2 regions of the Pseudoalteromonas obscura genome follow, and region 1 is predicted to be linked to the other one. Evidence: predicted binding sites of a transcription regulator. Region 1 holds the regulator's gene; the other holds the start of a gene.
What was found. The regulator ArgR, encoded in region 1, controls arginine synthesis, uptake and breakdown. The targets are predictions, from matches to a motif close to ANTGAATANNTATTCANT.

Region 1 (7,790 bases):
GCATTGAAGAAAAATTAGAAGAACTAGAGCAACGGATAGACGTACAAACGAAAAGCATTGACGAGAAAGATGACGAGCAATGGCAAAACGATGAGCTGTTTGATGAGCTGGACTTAGACTCAGAACCTAAGCCCAAATCTAAAAAGCTACTTTTTACACTGTTAGTTATTTTATTTATATTGCTTATCGTACTTGGGTTCAGCCTTGCTTTTCCAGAGATGGTGAAGTTCTAATGCAAAAAAATTCAAGTTCAAATATAAAAAGTTCGGAGTTGAGAAAAAATATTCGAATTGAAGTACGTAAACGAAGAAAATCTTTAGATGAAAATTTTCAAACTCAAGCTGAATCCTCTCTAAATATTAATTTTTTTCAACACATAAACCCTGCAAAAAACACCGCTATTGGGGTCTACCTTTCAAATGACGGAGAGCTTGAAACAAACCTTTTAATTCAATCACTTTGGGATAAAAATATCGCAGTATTTTTACCCGTTATACACCCTTTTAACGGCAAAACTTTGCTGTTCCAAAGGTATGAAAAAAACTCAACCATGACTCAAAACCGCTATGCTATCTTAGAACCTAAATTGAATTGCAGTGAAATTTGCCCAATTGATCAACTTGATTTCTTACTTATGCCATTAGTTGCATTTGACGAACAAGGAAACAGGTTAGGTATGGGTGGCGGTTATTACGATAGAACCTTGGCAACATATTATAACCAAGGTTGGACAAAACCTCGTTTAATTGGACTTGCTCATGATTGCCAAAAGGTCAGTCAATTACCAATTGAAGCTTGGGACGTTCCTCTTCCTGAGATATTGACGCCAACTCAATATTACCAATGGGGCTGATTTACTGCCGTTGCTAAAAATAGTGCTCTGTATGCAATTTATAATCATACAACTCGAGTGTTTAAGCGTATAATCTCAGCTTAATTAAAGACAACAAAGTGATTACGTTATGACACAAGATGAAATGAAAAAAGCAGCCGCGTGGGCAGCCCTTGAACATGTACAAGAAAATACAATTGTTGGTGTAGGCACAGGCTCCACGGTTAATCATTTTATAGACGCACTGGGAAGCATCAAAGATGAAATAAAAGGTGCTGTCTCTAGTTCAGAAGCTTCTACTGAAAAGCTCAAAGCACTCGGTATTGAAGTATTTGAATTAAATGATGTAGCCCAACTTGACGTCTATGTTGATGGTGCCGATGAGATTAACGAGCACGGTCATATGATTAAAGGTGGCGGCGCGGCATTAACTCGTGAAAAAATCGTTGCGGCTGTTGCTGACAAGTTTGTTTGTATCGTCGACGAAAGCAAACATGTCGACACATTAGGCAGTTTTCCACTGCCTGTTGAAGTTATTCCAATGGCGCGTAGCTATGTAGCCAGAGAACTTCTTAAACTTGGTGGAGATCCTGTCTACCGCCAAGGTGTGATCACAGATAACAGCAACGTCATTTTAGATGTTCACGGATTGAATATTACAGATCCAAAAGCACTTGAAGAACAAATTAACCAAATCGTCGGTGTTGTCACAAATGGACTATTTGCCCATAGGGGAGCAAACATCGTAATTACAGGGACACCACAAGGTCCACAAACTAGGTAATAGGAATGAGTCATGAGTAAGGTATCTTTGTCCAAAGATAAGATTAAAATTTTATTGTTAGAAGGCGTGCATCAAAGTGCGGTTGAAACTTTGAAGCGCAATGGGTATAGCAATATCGAATACCTTAAGACATCGTTACCTGAAAGTGAATTAATTGAGCGTATTAAGCATGTTCATTTTGTCGGTATACGCTCGCGAACGCACTTAAGTGAAGCAGTCCTAAATGCCGCTGAGAAGCTTGTTGCCGTGGGGTGTTTTTGCATTGGCACCAATCAAGTGAACTTGGAAGCCGCTAAACGGCTTGGTATTGCGGTCTTTAATGCCCCGTTCTCAAATACTCGTTCAGTTGCAGAGTTAGTGTTAGGTGAAATTCTGTTACTACTTCGCGGTATTCCAAAACGTAATGCCATGGCGCACCGAGGCCAGTGGTTTAAATCAGCCATTGGCTCATTTGAAGCACGAGGTAAAACCTTAGGCATCATTGGTTACGGCCATATCGGCACTCAGTTGGGGATCATGGCTGAAAATATTGGCATGAAAGTAGAGTTTTATGACATCGAGGATAAGCTCACGCTAGGTAACGCACAACAGGTGCAAAACTTAACTCAGCTATTACAACGTGCTGACGTGATCAGTTTACATGTCCCAGAAACTCCACAGACTAAAAATCTCATTGGCATGGCTGAAATTGAAGTCATGAAGCAAGGGGCTATTTTAATCAATGCGTCGCGCGGAACCGTCGTAGATATTGACGCGCTGGCAGAGGCGCTGCAACATGAAAAACTAGCGGGCGCTGCCATCGATGTTTTTCCTGTAGAGCCTAAATCAAACGATGAAGAGTTCACCTCTCCTCTCAGGGAGTTTGATAATGTAATCCTTACGCCGCATGTTGGTGGTTCAACACAAGAAGCCCAAGAGAATATCGGTATTGAAGTTGCTGGAAAGCTGACTAAATATTCTGACAACGGCTCGACAGTTACCGCGGTGAACTTTCCTGAAGTATCCCTGCCTGAGCTGTCAAATCGCAGCCGCTTGTTACATGTTCATGAAAACAGACCTGGCGTACTGACTCAAATCAACCAAGCGTTTGCGCAACACGGTATAAATATCGCTGCGCAATACCTGCAAACAGATGACTGTATAGGTTACGTTGTTATTGATGTTGATAGTGACCATTCTGAGGTTGCTTTGAAAGAACTCAGTGCTGTTGAGGGCACCATAAGAGCACGTATCCTGCACTAAATATCCATATTTAATCAAAGAAAAACCGGCAACTTGCCGGTTTTTTTTGGTTGCTCAAGGAACCTCTTGATAAGGTCACTCCTGCTCACCAAAAACAAAAAAGCTGCTTATTAAGCAGCTTTTTATAATCAGTATGATAACTTGGCATTAAGCCATGAAATCAACACCTTCTTTGATGTCTTTTTCAAGAGTAGCAAGCATGTCGTCTTTTGCTTTTTGCTCAAATGCGCTTAGCTCACCGTAAGGTAGTAGCTCTTCAACACCGTTTTTACCTAAACGAATTGGCTGTGCGAAGAACTCAGCGTCGCCAGTGTTACCTTCAACATAAGCGTACTCAAATACGTTTTCTTCGCCTTGTAAACCTTTAACAAGTGAGAAACAAAAACGTGCTGCGGCAGCACCCATTGAAAGCGTTGCAGAACCACCGCCCGCTTTAGCTTCAACCACTTCTGTACCAGCGTTTTGAATACGTTTAGTAAGAGAAGCAACTTCTTCATCTGTGAATTCCACACCTTCAACTTGAGAAAGTAGAGGTAGGATAGTCGTGCCTGAGTGACCACCGATAACTGGTACTTTAACTTCTGATACGTCTAGGCCTTTCAGCTCAGCGATGAAAGTTTCAGCACGGATAACGTCAAGTGTTGTTACACCGAAGACGCGCGCAGCATCATATGTACCCGCTTTCTTGAACACTTCACGTACGATTGGTACAGTGCCGTTTACAGGGTTTGTGATGATGCCAACGAACGCTTTAGGACAGTTCTTTACGATACCTTCAGCTAGAGTTCTAACGATACTCGCGTTTACATTGAATAGATCCGCACGGTCCATGCCAGGCTTACGTGGCATACCAGCAGGGATCAATACAATATCAGCACCAGCTAGTGCTGGGTCTAAATCGTCTTTTCCGTAGCCAGCTACATTAACAGCTGTTGGGATGTGAGAAAGATCAACGGCAACACCAGGAACAACTGGTGCAACATCATATAGTGCTAGCTCAGAGCCCGCAGGTAAACCGTTTTTAAGCAGAAGTGACAACGCTTGACCGATACCACCAGCGGCACCTAATACAGCAACTTTCATTATAATTCTCCATATATTGAAGGTAAGAATTTAGTGTGCAGTAAAGATAATGAAAAGCGCGAGTAAAGACAAATTAATCCGCATTATTTTCGAGATTTTTTCGACTATAGTTGTAAACAAGAGACAACTTTTTGCAATTTGTCTTTACGATACTCCATGAAAATAACTCCAGCGTGAAAATTTGGGTAACTGAGATGATTTGTGTAAAATCGGGCAACCAAAATTGAAAGAAGAGATGTATATGCAAGCGCAAGACAAACAAGAAGCCTTAGTGAAAGCCTTTAAAGCACTTTTAAGAGAGGAAAATTTCGGTTCTCAAGGCGAAATCGTTGATGCGCTAAAAGACCAAGGCTTTGACAATATCAGTCAAAGTAAAGTGTCTAGAATGCTGAGTAAATTTGGTGCTGTCCGAACAAGAAATGCTAAACAAGAAATGGTTTATTGCCTACCAGCTGAAATGGGTGTACCCACAGCGAAGAGTCCCCTGCGACAGCTCGTCATTGACATCATGCACAATGAAATGATGATCATTATCAGAACTAGTCCTGGTGCTGCTCAGCTAATCGCTCGCTTGCTAGACTCTTTAGGCAGTGCAGACGGTGTCCTAGGCACTATTGCTGGCGACGACACAATTTTTATTGCGCCTGCGAAAGTCTCTGAGATAGATGCAACATTAGAAAAAGTAAAAACCTTATTCGATAATGTATAAAACCTAGTCGCCACTCATGATTTGCGCCATCTCAGTTAAAAACTGCAAAGATGGTGCAAAGAAAGACGCCCCCATATCCGCTTCCGAGTAATCCAACAGTGGATCGTAACAATCATGCCCCGACAATAAGCCAAATCGACTCATCAATACTGTTTCAAATGCGTTGCCGTGAGCTGCACAACTTAGATTGATACTTCCCTGCTCAAACACATCACCAAATGGCATACTTTGATCAAGCAACAGTACGAGACCTTGTGCATCTTTAAGCTCAGCGCGACTTGCGTGACTAAATGCAACTCGAGGTTCAATTAAATTATTGTCTAGACGCGTACGCCCCATCAATGCTTCTTGCTCAGTAATCTCTAGTTGCTGCCATCGAGCCAAATCGAACTTAACTCTTTGAATATGGATATAACTACCTTGATGATCTAAGCCATTAGGGTTATCAACTAAAGCCACTTTGCGTTTGAAGCGGCCATGAGGCGACTCACTGGCGTAAATAAAACCATTGAAGTTACGGCCATCTAAAAAGCGGAAGCCTCGGACATGCGCAACAAGCTCTACACTACCTGAAAGCATGTGTAATACACTTTGAGCAAATAAATGATTTACATCTTCTCTATCAGAACGGATCACATAAAGCAGATCAAATGGTTGACTATGAATTAGGTGATCTGCGGACTTAATATGTGGAAAACTCTTTAACTCAGGCGGAATAAACTCAGGATATATATGCGGCCAATACTGAGCGCCAATCGCAACAAAACTGCTAAGCATAGACTCTGAAAACCTGTCGCTCAACTCATCTTGGAGTCGCCCTGCCTGAGCAAGCGCCTCTCGCACAGCTTCATCTTGCCCTTCAAGTACATTGAAGAATAAGTGTAAGCCATGCAAGTTTGCCTCTGCACAGATCCCCGATTGCGGCTGGGCCATACCTTTTCCCTATCGTTATTCGTTCTAAGAAAAGAAATTTACCGCATGAGGCTTAATTTTTAAAGAGATAGGTTTAGACAAATCTAAAGGATTGTCAGCTGGTTTAGCAATTTCCAACTGCTGCCCTTGAAGCTCGATGGCGTATAAATACTCTGTACCTACAAACCTCTCTTGATTTACTTTTATCTCGCCACTGTCGGTATTGTACAATTCAATATGACTCGGTCTAACAAAGATTTTCCCTTTATTTTGGTCATTTTTTTGTTGTGTTAAAGAGTCAACCAGTCCGAATTGCGTTTGGAAAGAACCATTTCCAGAATGTGTCGCGTCCAAGTATATTCCTCGCCCTAAAAACTCTGCCACAGTCTGATTTTTCGGTTGTTGAAATAGCTCAGTTGGACAACCTAACTGCGCGATTTTACCTTGGTGCATAATCGCAAGGCGGTCAGAAAAAGCAAAAGCTTCATCTTTGGAGTGACTGACAAAAATCGCTGATACTTTTTGATCTTTGATAATGCTCCGTATATCGCTTATCAACTGAAACCGGACTTGCGCATCTATGTTAGAAAAAGGCTCATCTAACAGTAAAAGGCTAGGCCTATAAGCCAACGCTCTTGCTATCGCTACACGCTGCTGTTGACCACCAGAGAGTTCGTGAGGAAATCGCTTTGCGTACTCTCCCAAGTGAACAAGCTCAAGCATCTCATCTACACGAGATTGTTTTTCGGCTCGGCTTAACTTACTCAAACCAAACGCAACGTTTTGAGCAACCGTTAAGTGTGGGAACAGCGCATAATCCTGAAACATCATACCTACATTGCGATGCTGCGGTGCGACAAACTCTCTTTCCCCATTAACCTGCTTTTGACCGATACGGATCACGCCTTTTTGCGGCCTGATCAAACCCGCGATTGCCTTCAAAGTGGTGGTTTTACCGCAACCACTGGCACCGAGTAAACAGACAATTTCATTTTCTTTGACTTGCAGGTCAAGGTTATCAATAACGGCGTGTCCGTCATAGCTATATTGCAATGATTCAATTGAAAGACTGTGCATTATGTTTGTTGCTCCATTGAGCGGTTCACTAAATAAAGGGGGATTAATCCAACCAGCACAATAAACAACGCTGAAATAGAAGCGAGTTCTAATTGCTCATCGCTGACAAATTGAAACACATGTGTCGCTAAGGTTTCAAAATTAAATGGCCTGAGTAACAGGGCCGCTGGTAGTTCTTTCATACACTCAATGAAGACCAATAACCCAGCCGTTAAAATGCCTCGCTTAAGCAATGGTATGTGAACACGACCAAGTGTTTGTAAATTGTTTTTACCTAGCGACGCACTGGCCATATCGATGCTTGGACTAATCCGAACAAAACTTGCCTCTACAGCACCATGTGCAATCGCATAAAAACGCACCACATAGGCAAATACCATCGCAAAAATAGTACCGCTCAGTAATAAACCAGGTTCAAAGCTCGTACCACTAAACCATTGGTTTAGGTAGTCATCAAACAAAGTTAATGGTAGTAATACGGCAATAGCCAACACAGTGCCAGGTAAGGCATAGCCCATACTTGCAACTTTCCCAGGTACACCTTTTGATTTTTGGTCACCCACTCTTTGATAAAAAACCACAAGAATACTGAGTAGAATAGCAATACAACTGACATAAAAACTAATTTTTAGGCTTTGCCATGCATAATTAAAAAACGCGTCATTCCAAGCTTGATCGAAATAGTCTATGGCATAAGAGAACAGTACACCTACAGGAATAAAAAACGCCAATATTAAAACTAAACTACAAAACGTGGTAGCCAGCCACCCACTTTTGCCGCTGAGTTCGTATAAACTCGTATCGTTCACACTGCTTTGACGTTCATGCACCACATTACTTTTGCGGCTCATTTTTTCTAAGGTCAACGCTACAAACAAAAACAGCAACATAATGCCCGATATTTTCGCAGCAGCCGTCAGTGAATAATAACCAAGCCAAGTATCATATACAGCGGTTGTTAACGTGCTCACAGCAAAGTAGTGTACCGTAGCGAAGTCTGCCATGGTCTCCATACTTATCAACGCGAGCGCGGCAACTATGGCACCTCGAGACAAAGGTAAGCTGACTTTTAAAAAGCTTTGAAATGGGGATAACCCCATTAATTGACTCGCTTGCACTAGTTTAAAAGATTGCTCTCTCAAAGCTGTTTT
Region 2 (7,790 bases), on a different contig from region 1:
CAATAACGGGTGCTACGCGGTTAGCCATAAAGTCTCCGGCACCGGTTATTTTAATGGGCCCTTTGGGAGTATGTTGAACGCCTTGCAGTTCGTTGTTGGCATCGAGTAACTCCTGTTGGATCACTTTTAACTTATTGGCATATGCGAGCCCTTCTTCAGTGAGCTTAATACTGCGTGTCGTTCTTTGTAATAACACTGTACCCAAACGAGTTTCCAGTTGTTGGATTTGGCGGCTAACATGTGATGTCGATACATCAAGTGCGCTGGCAGCCTTGCTAAAACTACTATGCTCTACGACTGCTAAAAATATATCCAAGCCCTGCCACATTTTTAATTCTACCTGTGCAAATATCTATCGCTATATTAATTGATTATTGCTGCTGTGCAAAAGTGTATTGCGTTATGAATAATGATTTTCTGCGTTGTAGTTATTAGACTGTGTGCGAATTAACAAACCGACCGTCATTGCAGGAGCATGCATGCTGAACTTTAATTTTTACAATCCAACAGAGATTTTTTTTGGCGAAGGCCAGATAAGTCAAGTGGCTAACGCAATACCAAACAATGCCAAAGTATTAGTTGTTTACGGTGGCGGAAGTATTCATAAAAACGGTATTTACGATCAAGTAAGTGATGCCTTAAGTGGCTTTAGCTGGGAAGAGTTTGCCGGCATAGAACCTAATCCGACATACCAAACATGCATGCAAGCTGTGGCAAAAATTAAGGCTGAAGGGTTTAACTTTATTCTCGCTGTCGGTGGCGGCTCAGTAATTGACGGCAGCAAGTTTATTGCAGCTGCTGCTGAGTTTAGTGGTGAACCTTGGGATATTTTGAGCAAGGGGGGTGAAGTGGAATCAGCGTTGCCAATAGGTGTGGTGTTAACACTGCCTGCGACGGGATCTGAATCGAATAGTTTCAGCGTTGTATCAAATAGTGAGACTCAAGATAAACTTCCGTTTGCCTCAGCTTATGTTCAACCTAAGTTTGCAGTGCTTGACCCACATGTGATGAAAACATTACCTCAGCGTCAACTGACCAATGGTGTGGTCGATGCATTTGTCCACACCATGGAGCAGTATCTAACATACCCAGTTGATGCAAAAGTGCAAGATCGTTTCGCAGAAGGGCTACTGATGACGTTGATGGAAGAAGGCCCAAAGCTGTTATCTGACGAGGTCGATTATAAAGTGCGTGCTAATGTGATGTGGTCAGCGACTATGGCATTAAACGGCCTAATAGGCGCGGGCGTACCACAGGATTGGTCAACACATATGATTGGACACGAAATCACTGCCGTATATGGTTTAGATCACGCCCAAACACTTGCTGTGATATTACCGAGAATGATGTTTGCACAGCAAGAATCAAAACGAGCCAAATTACTACAATATGCAGAGCGTGTTTTAGGTCTAGATATTTCAGATGAAGAGCAAGCGATAGCATCTGCTATTGAGCTAACGGAACAATTCTTCCATTGCGTTAATATGAAGACCCGGCTGAGTGACTACGGTGTGGGTGAAGAAGCTGTTGAAGTTATTACCAGCCAACTTGAGCGCCATGGGATGACAGCCCTTGGTGAACAGCAAGCCGTAACACTGGATAAGAGCCGTCAGATTATAGCGGCTAGTTTATAATATAGTCAGCTCATATGCGGGCCATATCAGTTGGCCCGTATTTTTTTGACATCTAACTGCCTCATTATTGTCTTGTCACAATAATTTTGCGCTTTATAACGCAAAAGCATCGTTTTTGATTTATTCCTCAGGTAACCTCTGCTGTCTCACAATCAATAATAGGGGCATTTATGATCAAAGTGTGGGATGGGTTTATTCGCGGTTTTCACTGGTTGTTAGTGATCGGAATTGCGGTTTTATATGTGTCAGGTGACGAGGGGTGGCTTGATCTCCACTTTGTCACGGGTTACTTATTATTGGCTCTTATGGTGACAAGAATTATCTGGGGAGTGATCGGCAGTGATACTGCAAAACTCAGCGCACTGTGTCATCACCCTAGAGCGATATTAAGCGCGCTCAAAAGTAAAGCCCCCCATGTTGGCCACAATCCAGCTGGAAGTTTGATGGTATTGTTTTTCTTTGTGGTTATTTTTGTACAGCTGGTTTCAGGCTTACTAACTTCAGACGATATTCTAATGGATGGGCCGCTGGTGCAATATGTTAGCTATGACTGGGTAGAGCTGGCAGGAAATATTCATCAAACCAATATCGATATATTATTGCTGGGTATTGCTATCCACATCATCGCCATTGCTCTTTATCGTTTTAAAGGAGTTAAACTGTTACGCACTCTATTGACGGGAAAAATGGCAGCATCTGAACACTCACCAAAATTAAAAAATGGGATGTGGGGCTATATTATTTTTGCTGTGCTTGCTGTTGCTCTTATCGTTTTTTGGGGCCTAGAGTCGCTTGGTGCCATTCTGTAGTTTTTAGGCTGTTATACGTCTACGTAACTATTGTTGCACTTTGCGGTCAATTCACGGGTCAACTCGAATCAGGTGCAGTACCATTTCTGCAAGGTTTGGGTTGAAAGTTAATGTATATTATCCAGTGATATGACCTCTCTGTGCTTATTTTCTGCTAATATAGCGCGATTTTCATGCAAGAAAGAAGTTAACTATGCTTACACCTTACTATCAACAAGAAACCAATAAACTCGTGATCAGCCGTGAACAAGGTAGCCAATTTGCCAAGCAAGTGGCAGATGACTTTAACCCTTTGCACGATATAGACGCAAAAAAGTTCTGTGTTCCTGGTGATTTACTATTTTCATTGGTACTTGATAAGTACGGTGTGAGTGAAAATATGCACTTTACATTTGCCGGAATGGTAGACGAAACCTCTGAGTTAGAGTTTCCTGAGGGCAGTGATGCGTTTGATATTATTTCTAATGAAAAAACCATGCTTTCCGTAAAGCGTTCAGGCCAAAATAAACAATGTGCTCAATTGGTCGAGAGTTTAATCAAGAACTATGTGGCTTTTTCTGGTAAGGCATTCCCACATGTCATCATTCCTTTAATGGGTCAACAAGAGGTAATGATAAACCCGGCACGTCCTATGGTTATCTATGAGTCTATGTCTATCCACTTAGATACACTAGATATTGAAGAAGTGACACTAGAAGCAGCTGATCCTGAGTTTAGCTATGAAGGTAAGCGTGGGAAAATCATTTTACGTTTTGAACTACTAAGCAATGGCGAGAAAGTCGGCTTTGGTGAAAAGCACATGCTAGTTTCTGGTATCAAAGAGTATTGTCAGCAGGCAATAGATGACCTTATCGATTACTACAATGAGCGTAAAGTAACGTTAAAATAAGAAAAAGCCAGCTACTAGCTGGCTTCTTCTTTATTGAAGCAACATGTTTGGATCAAATTCAAAATGATCTCTTGGCTCGGTTTGATCTTGTCCATTGCTAAATGCTCGTCAGGCTGGTGGGCTTGTGCAATGGAGCCGGGGCCCATCACTATAGTTTCACATCCCAGTTGCTGCAAAAAGGGCGCTTCCGTACAGTAATTGACAGCAATAGCTTTTTGTTTTGAGAGCTTCTCTGCTAGTTTTACTAGTCCCGAGTCCGTTCTACCGCTAAATGCGGGAATTGGATCATGAAGATCAATGACATCTACGCTGCCCGGATATTGTTCGTTAATGGGTTTGAGCGCTGTAAGTAACATCTGCTCTAATTCAACAATACTGAGTCCAGGCAGCGGGCGAATGTCAATGTGCAATTCACAGCAGCCACAAATTCGATTGGCGTTGTCCCCACCATGGATGTGGCCTAGGTTTAGAGTTGGGTGTGGTACAGCAAAATGCTCAACTGAATATTTATTCTTTAATTCTTCTTTTAATTGCAACACTTGTGTAATCACTTGCTGCATAATTTCAATGGCATTCAATCCTCTTTCTGGATCTGAGCTATGGCCAGATCGCCCGGTAATGCGGATTGCACTGCTCATATGTCCTTTGTGTGTAAATACCGGCACCATATCGGTTGGTTCTCCGATGACGCAATACTTCGGTTTTAGAGAAGCGTGCTGTGCAACTTGTTGGGCGCCCGCCATTGTGGTTTCTTCATCTGCTGTGGCAAGGATCATCAATGGGGTGCTTTGTTGGCTGTGCTCTAACTGGCGAATAGCATTAAGTACAAATGCGAAAAACCCCTTCATATCAATACTTCCAAGGCCAAATAGCTTGTTATCTTTTTCTGTTAATTCAAAAGGGTCTGAGTTCCATCGAGTATCATCGAAAGGTACTGTGTCGGTGTGGCCTGCCAGCATCAAACCGCCTTCAGTTAAATTTTTATCTAGCGGCTCTCGCCTTGCTAGCAAATTGAATTTGCCGGGAGAATGGGTTAATTCCGTGATCTCCACCTCAAAGTCCAGTTCACGGCACCAGTTGGCTAGCTCGTCTATAACGGCTTTATTGCTGAGATCTAAAGACCTATCGATGGCACTAACCGATGGATTGGCGATCAGCTTTTTATACATATCGAGAAAATTGGGCAGAGACATAATACTCCAAAATATTTATTCAAAGATGTTGCATAAAAATTTATATGTGTTTAGTATGAATATCAATTCATTTTTAAAGAATAATTATCTTAGGGGTGGGCGATGCGAAGAACATTTCATCTATAGCAAGTTTGACTCCCCAATCAATCAACTACAAAAGAGTTATCGATGTTAAATGTTTCTATTATCGGCGCCAGTGGATATAGTGGTGCAGAATTAGCCAAATTACTAGCAAATCATCCTGAATTTAATTTGATTGGCTGCTATGTTTCAGAGCAAAGCTTAGACAAAGGTAAATTGCTCAGCGACCTTTATCCAGAGCATACTGGACTATTGAATATAGAATTGGCTCCATTGACAGAACAAGCTTTTGTGCAGATTGCGGCACAATCTGAGTATGTGTGTTTGTGCACTGACCACAAGGTGAGTGTTTCTCTTGCTCCCAAACTGCTCGATCTAGGCCTTAAAGTTTTCGATTTATCGGGAGGGTTTCGTTTAGCGGATGCGTCCCAATACCAACAGTTTTATGGCTTTGAGCACCCACATCAACCCTTACTAGATGAAGCTCAATATGGTTTGGCTGAATGGAACACGCATGCGATTAAAGATGCACAGCTGATTGCCGTAGCAGGATGTTATCCTACCGCGGCGCTGAACGCACTAAAACCACTCAAAAATGCTGGTTTATTAACTGATTCGCAAATTATCATCAATGCAGTTTCAGGTGTAACTGGGGCAGGAAGAAAGGCATCCTTGACCACGCATTTTTGCGAAGTGTCTCTCTCGCCCTATGGGTTATTCAATCATCGGCACGGCCCTGAAATTTCGCAGTATTTGGGGCACCCAGTTTTATTTACCCCCCATTTAGGCAATTTTTCAAGGGGGATCCTCGAAACTATTTATGTTCAGTTAAAAGAGGGTACCACGCCACACGACGTCGAAGCCGCTTACCAGTGTGTTGCGGATGAGCCTTTGATCAGACTCAAAGGAGACAAACTGCCATCTATTAAAGGTGTTGCAAACTCGCCTTATGTTGACATTGGCTGGCAGCAGCAAGATCAACAGTTGATTGTGGTTGTGGCAATTGACAACCTTCTTAAGGGGGCTGCAGGCCAGGCACTTCAATGTATGAATATTGCCAGTGAGTTTACACCGACTTTGGGGTTAAAAGGATGAACGAATTAGCTAAGAAAACCTGGGTTATTAAAGTTGGTGGCGCGGTGTTAAATACAGAGCAAGCCGCGCTATCTTTATTCCAAGTACTGTGTGAATTGAGTCAAGAGCAAGACAAGCAATTTGTAGTTGTTCACGGAGGAGGGGCTTTAGTCGACCGCTGGCTAGAAGATGCGGGTTTTGCTACAGCAAAACACCAAGGACTGCGGATCAGCCCTAAAGAGCAGCTGCCATACATTGTTGGCGCATTGGCCGGGTGTGCAAATAAACAGTTGATGTCTCAGGCCATTGTTGCTGGCTTACAGCCGGTTGGAACATGTTTATACGAAGCCGGATTTTTAGCCAAACAAAAACTTAAAGCTTTAGGTCAGGTTGGTACCTGTGTCGCTAAGGAAGGGCTTGGCTTGCTAGATAGCCTTTTGGCATTAGGCCGGACCCCTCTAGTTAGCTCTGTAGGGATTGGCCAAGACGGTGGACTTTACAACATAAATGCAGATGAAGCCGCAGCCGAAATCGCTCAAACGATTGGCGCAGAGTTGGTTTTTATGACCGATGTCGAAGCGGTTTTAGATGCACAAAAACAACCTTTGCACTCGTTAAATGCTGAGCAAATAAATGAACTGATCCAACAGAAGGTTATTGTGGGCGGGATGGAGGTCAAAGTTAAGACCAGTCTTCACGCTGCCCAACACTTACGACGTGGCGTTTATATCTCAAGCTGGCAAAAGCCAGAAAACTTAATCGCCTTATTACAAGGTGAGCATGTCGGAACACAAATTTTACCTTAGGATAAAACATGAATCAGTCATTCATTACGGGCTTAGAACTCGATAAAAGTAAGCTTTTAAACCTTCTTAATCTTGCCCATCAAATAAAAGCACAACCGCAGGACTTTGCGCAGGCATTGGCAGGTCAATCCATTGTTACTTTGTTTGAGAAGCCAAGCCTACGAACTCGCTTATCATTTGATATTGGCATTAATAAGCTGGGTGGTCATGCCGTTTACTTAGATCAGCAAAATGGAGCGATGGGAAGCCGCGAGTCCGTCAAAGATTTTGCATTGAACATTTCGACGTGGGCTGACGGTATTGTCGCTCGCGTAAATCAACACAGCACGCTCTCAACCTTGGCTGAATATGCTGAGGTACCTGTGGTAAACAGTTTGTGCGACCTTTATCACCCATGTCAGGCTTTAGCAGATTTTATGACGTTGCAAGAAGTATATGGAGACGTCAGTGGCCTTAAGCTAGCGTATTTGGGAGAGGGCAACAATGTGACACACTCCTTAATGTTATTGGCCGCAAACTTAGGAACAGATTTTGTTGCGGTATGTCCTAAAGGCCACTCCCCGGATGCACAAATCGTTAAACAGGCCGAGCAAATGGCTGCTGTTAACGGAGCGAGTATTTTGATCAGCGACCGAGTGGAAGCGGCAGCAGGCGCCAATGTGTTGTACACGGATACTTGGGTTTCGATGGGGAGTAATGTATCTCTTGAACAAGCAAAAGATACATTTATGCCATACCAAATTAATACACAGCTGCTAGAACAGACAGGTGCACAAACTGTGTTGCATTGCCAACCTGCACATAGAGAGTATGAAATTACCTCCGAGGTTATGGATGGCAAAAACGCAAAAATTATTCAACAAGCTGAGAACCGGATGCACGCCCAGAATGCGCTACTGGTGACTTTGTTAAACAAACAATATTAGAAAGGTAATGAAAATGAGTGAAGTAAAGAAGGTCGTACTGGCGTATTCTGGCGGTTTGGATACGTCTGCAATCGTGCCCTGGTTAAAAGAAAACTACGGCTGCGAAGTGGTCGCCTTCGTCGCCGACGTCGGTCAAGGTGAAGAAGAGCTTGCCGGTGTAGAGGAAAAAGCCATAGCTTCGGGTGCCAGTGAATGTCATATCGTTGATTTAAAAGAAGAGTTGGTAAGTGATTACATTTATCCAACGCTCCAAACTGGTGCGATCTATGAAGGCACGTACCTGTTGGGAACTTCGATGGCACGTCCCATTATTGCAAAAGCACAGGTTGAGGTTGCGCGCAAAGTCGGTGCAGATGCCTTGTCGCATGGGTGCACGGG

Region 2: argC (N-acetyl-gamma-glutamyl-phosphate reductase) is a predicted target of ArgR. The motif match lies at 4,580-4,597, and genes of this name have one in related genera.

Annotation. Positions count from the first base shown of each region.
Region 1 covers NZ_JASJUT010000006.1:271,291-279,080, forward strand. Annotated here, with positions in the region: gene QNM18_RS15845 (hypothetical protein) at 1-233, shown strand, start outside; gene QNM18_RS15850 (5-formyltetrahydrofolate cyclo-ligase) at 233-853, shown strand; gene rpiA (ribose-5-phosphate isomerase RpiA) at 963-1,616, shown strand; gene serA (phosphoglycerate dehydrogenase) at 1,629-2,858, shown strand; gene mdh (malate dehydrogenase) at 3,006-3,941, opposite strand; gene argR (transcriptional regulator ArgR) at 4,183-4,650, shown strand; gene QNM18_RS15875 (Dyp-type peroxidase) at 4,654-5,583, opposite strand; gene QNM18_RS15880 (ABC transporter ATP-binding protein) at 5,608-6,639, opposite strand; gene QNM18_RS15885 (ABC transporter permease) at 6,639-7,790, opposite strand, start outside.
Region 2 covers NZ_JASJUT010000011.1:225,144-232,933, forward strand. Annotated here, with positions in the region: gene QNM18_RS21525 (LysR family transcriptional regulator) at 1-328, opposite strand, end outside; gene QNM18_RS21530 (iron-containing alcohol dehydrogenase) at 480-1,634, shown strand; gene QNM18_RS21535 (cytochrome b/b6 domain-containing protein) at 1,805-2,443, shown strand; gene QNM18_RS21540 (DUF3581 family protein) at 2,637-3,332, shown strand; gene argE (acetylornithine deacetylase) at 3,347-4,525, opposite strand; gene argC (N-acetyl-gamma-glutamyl-phosphate reductase) at 4,694-5,701, shown strand; gene argB (acetylglutamate kinase) at 5,698-6,486, shown strand; gene QNM18_RS21560 (ornithine carbamoyltransferase) at 6,495-7,412, shown strand; gene QNM18_RS21565 (argininosuccinate synthase) at 7,426-7,790, shown strand, end outside.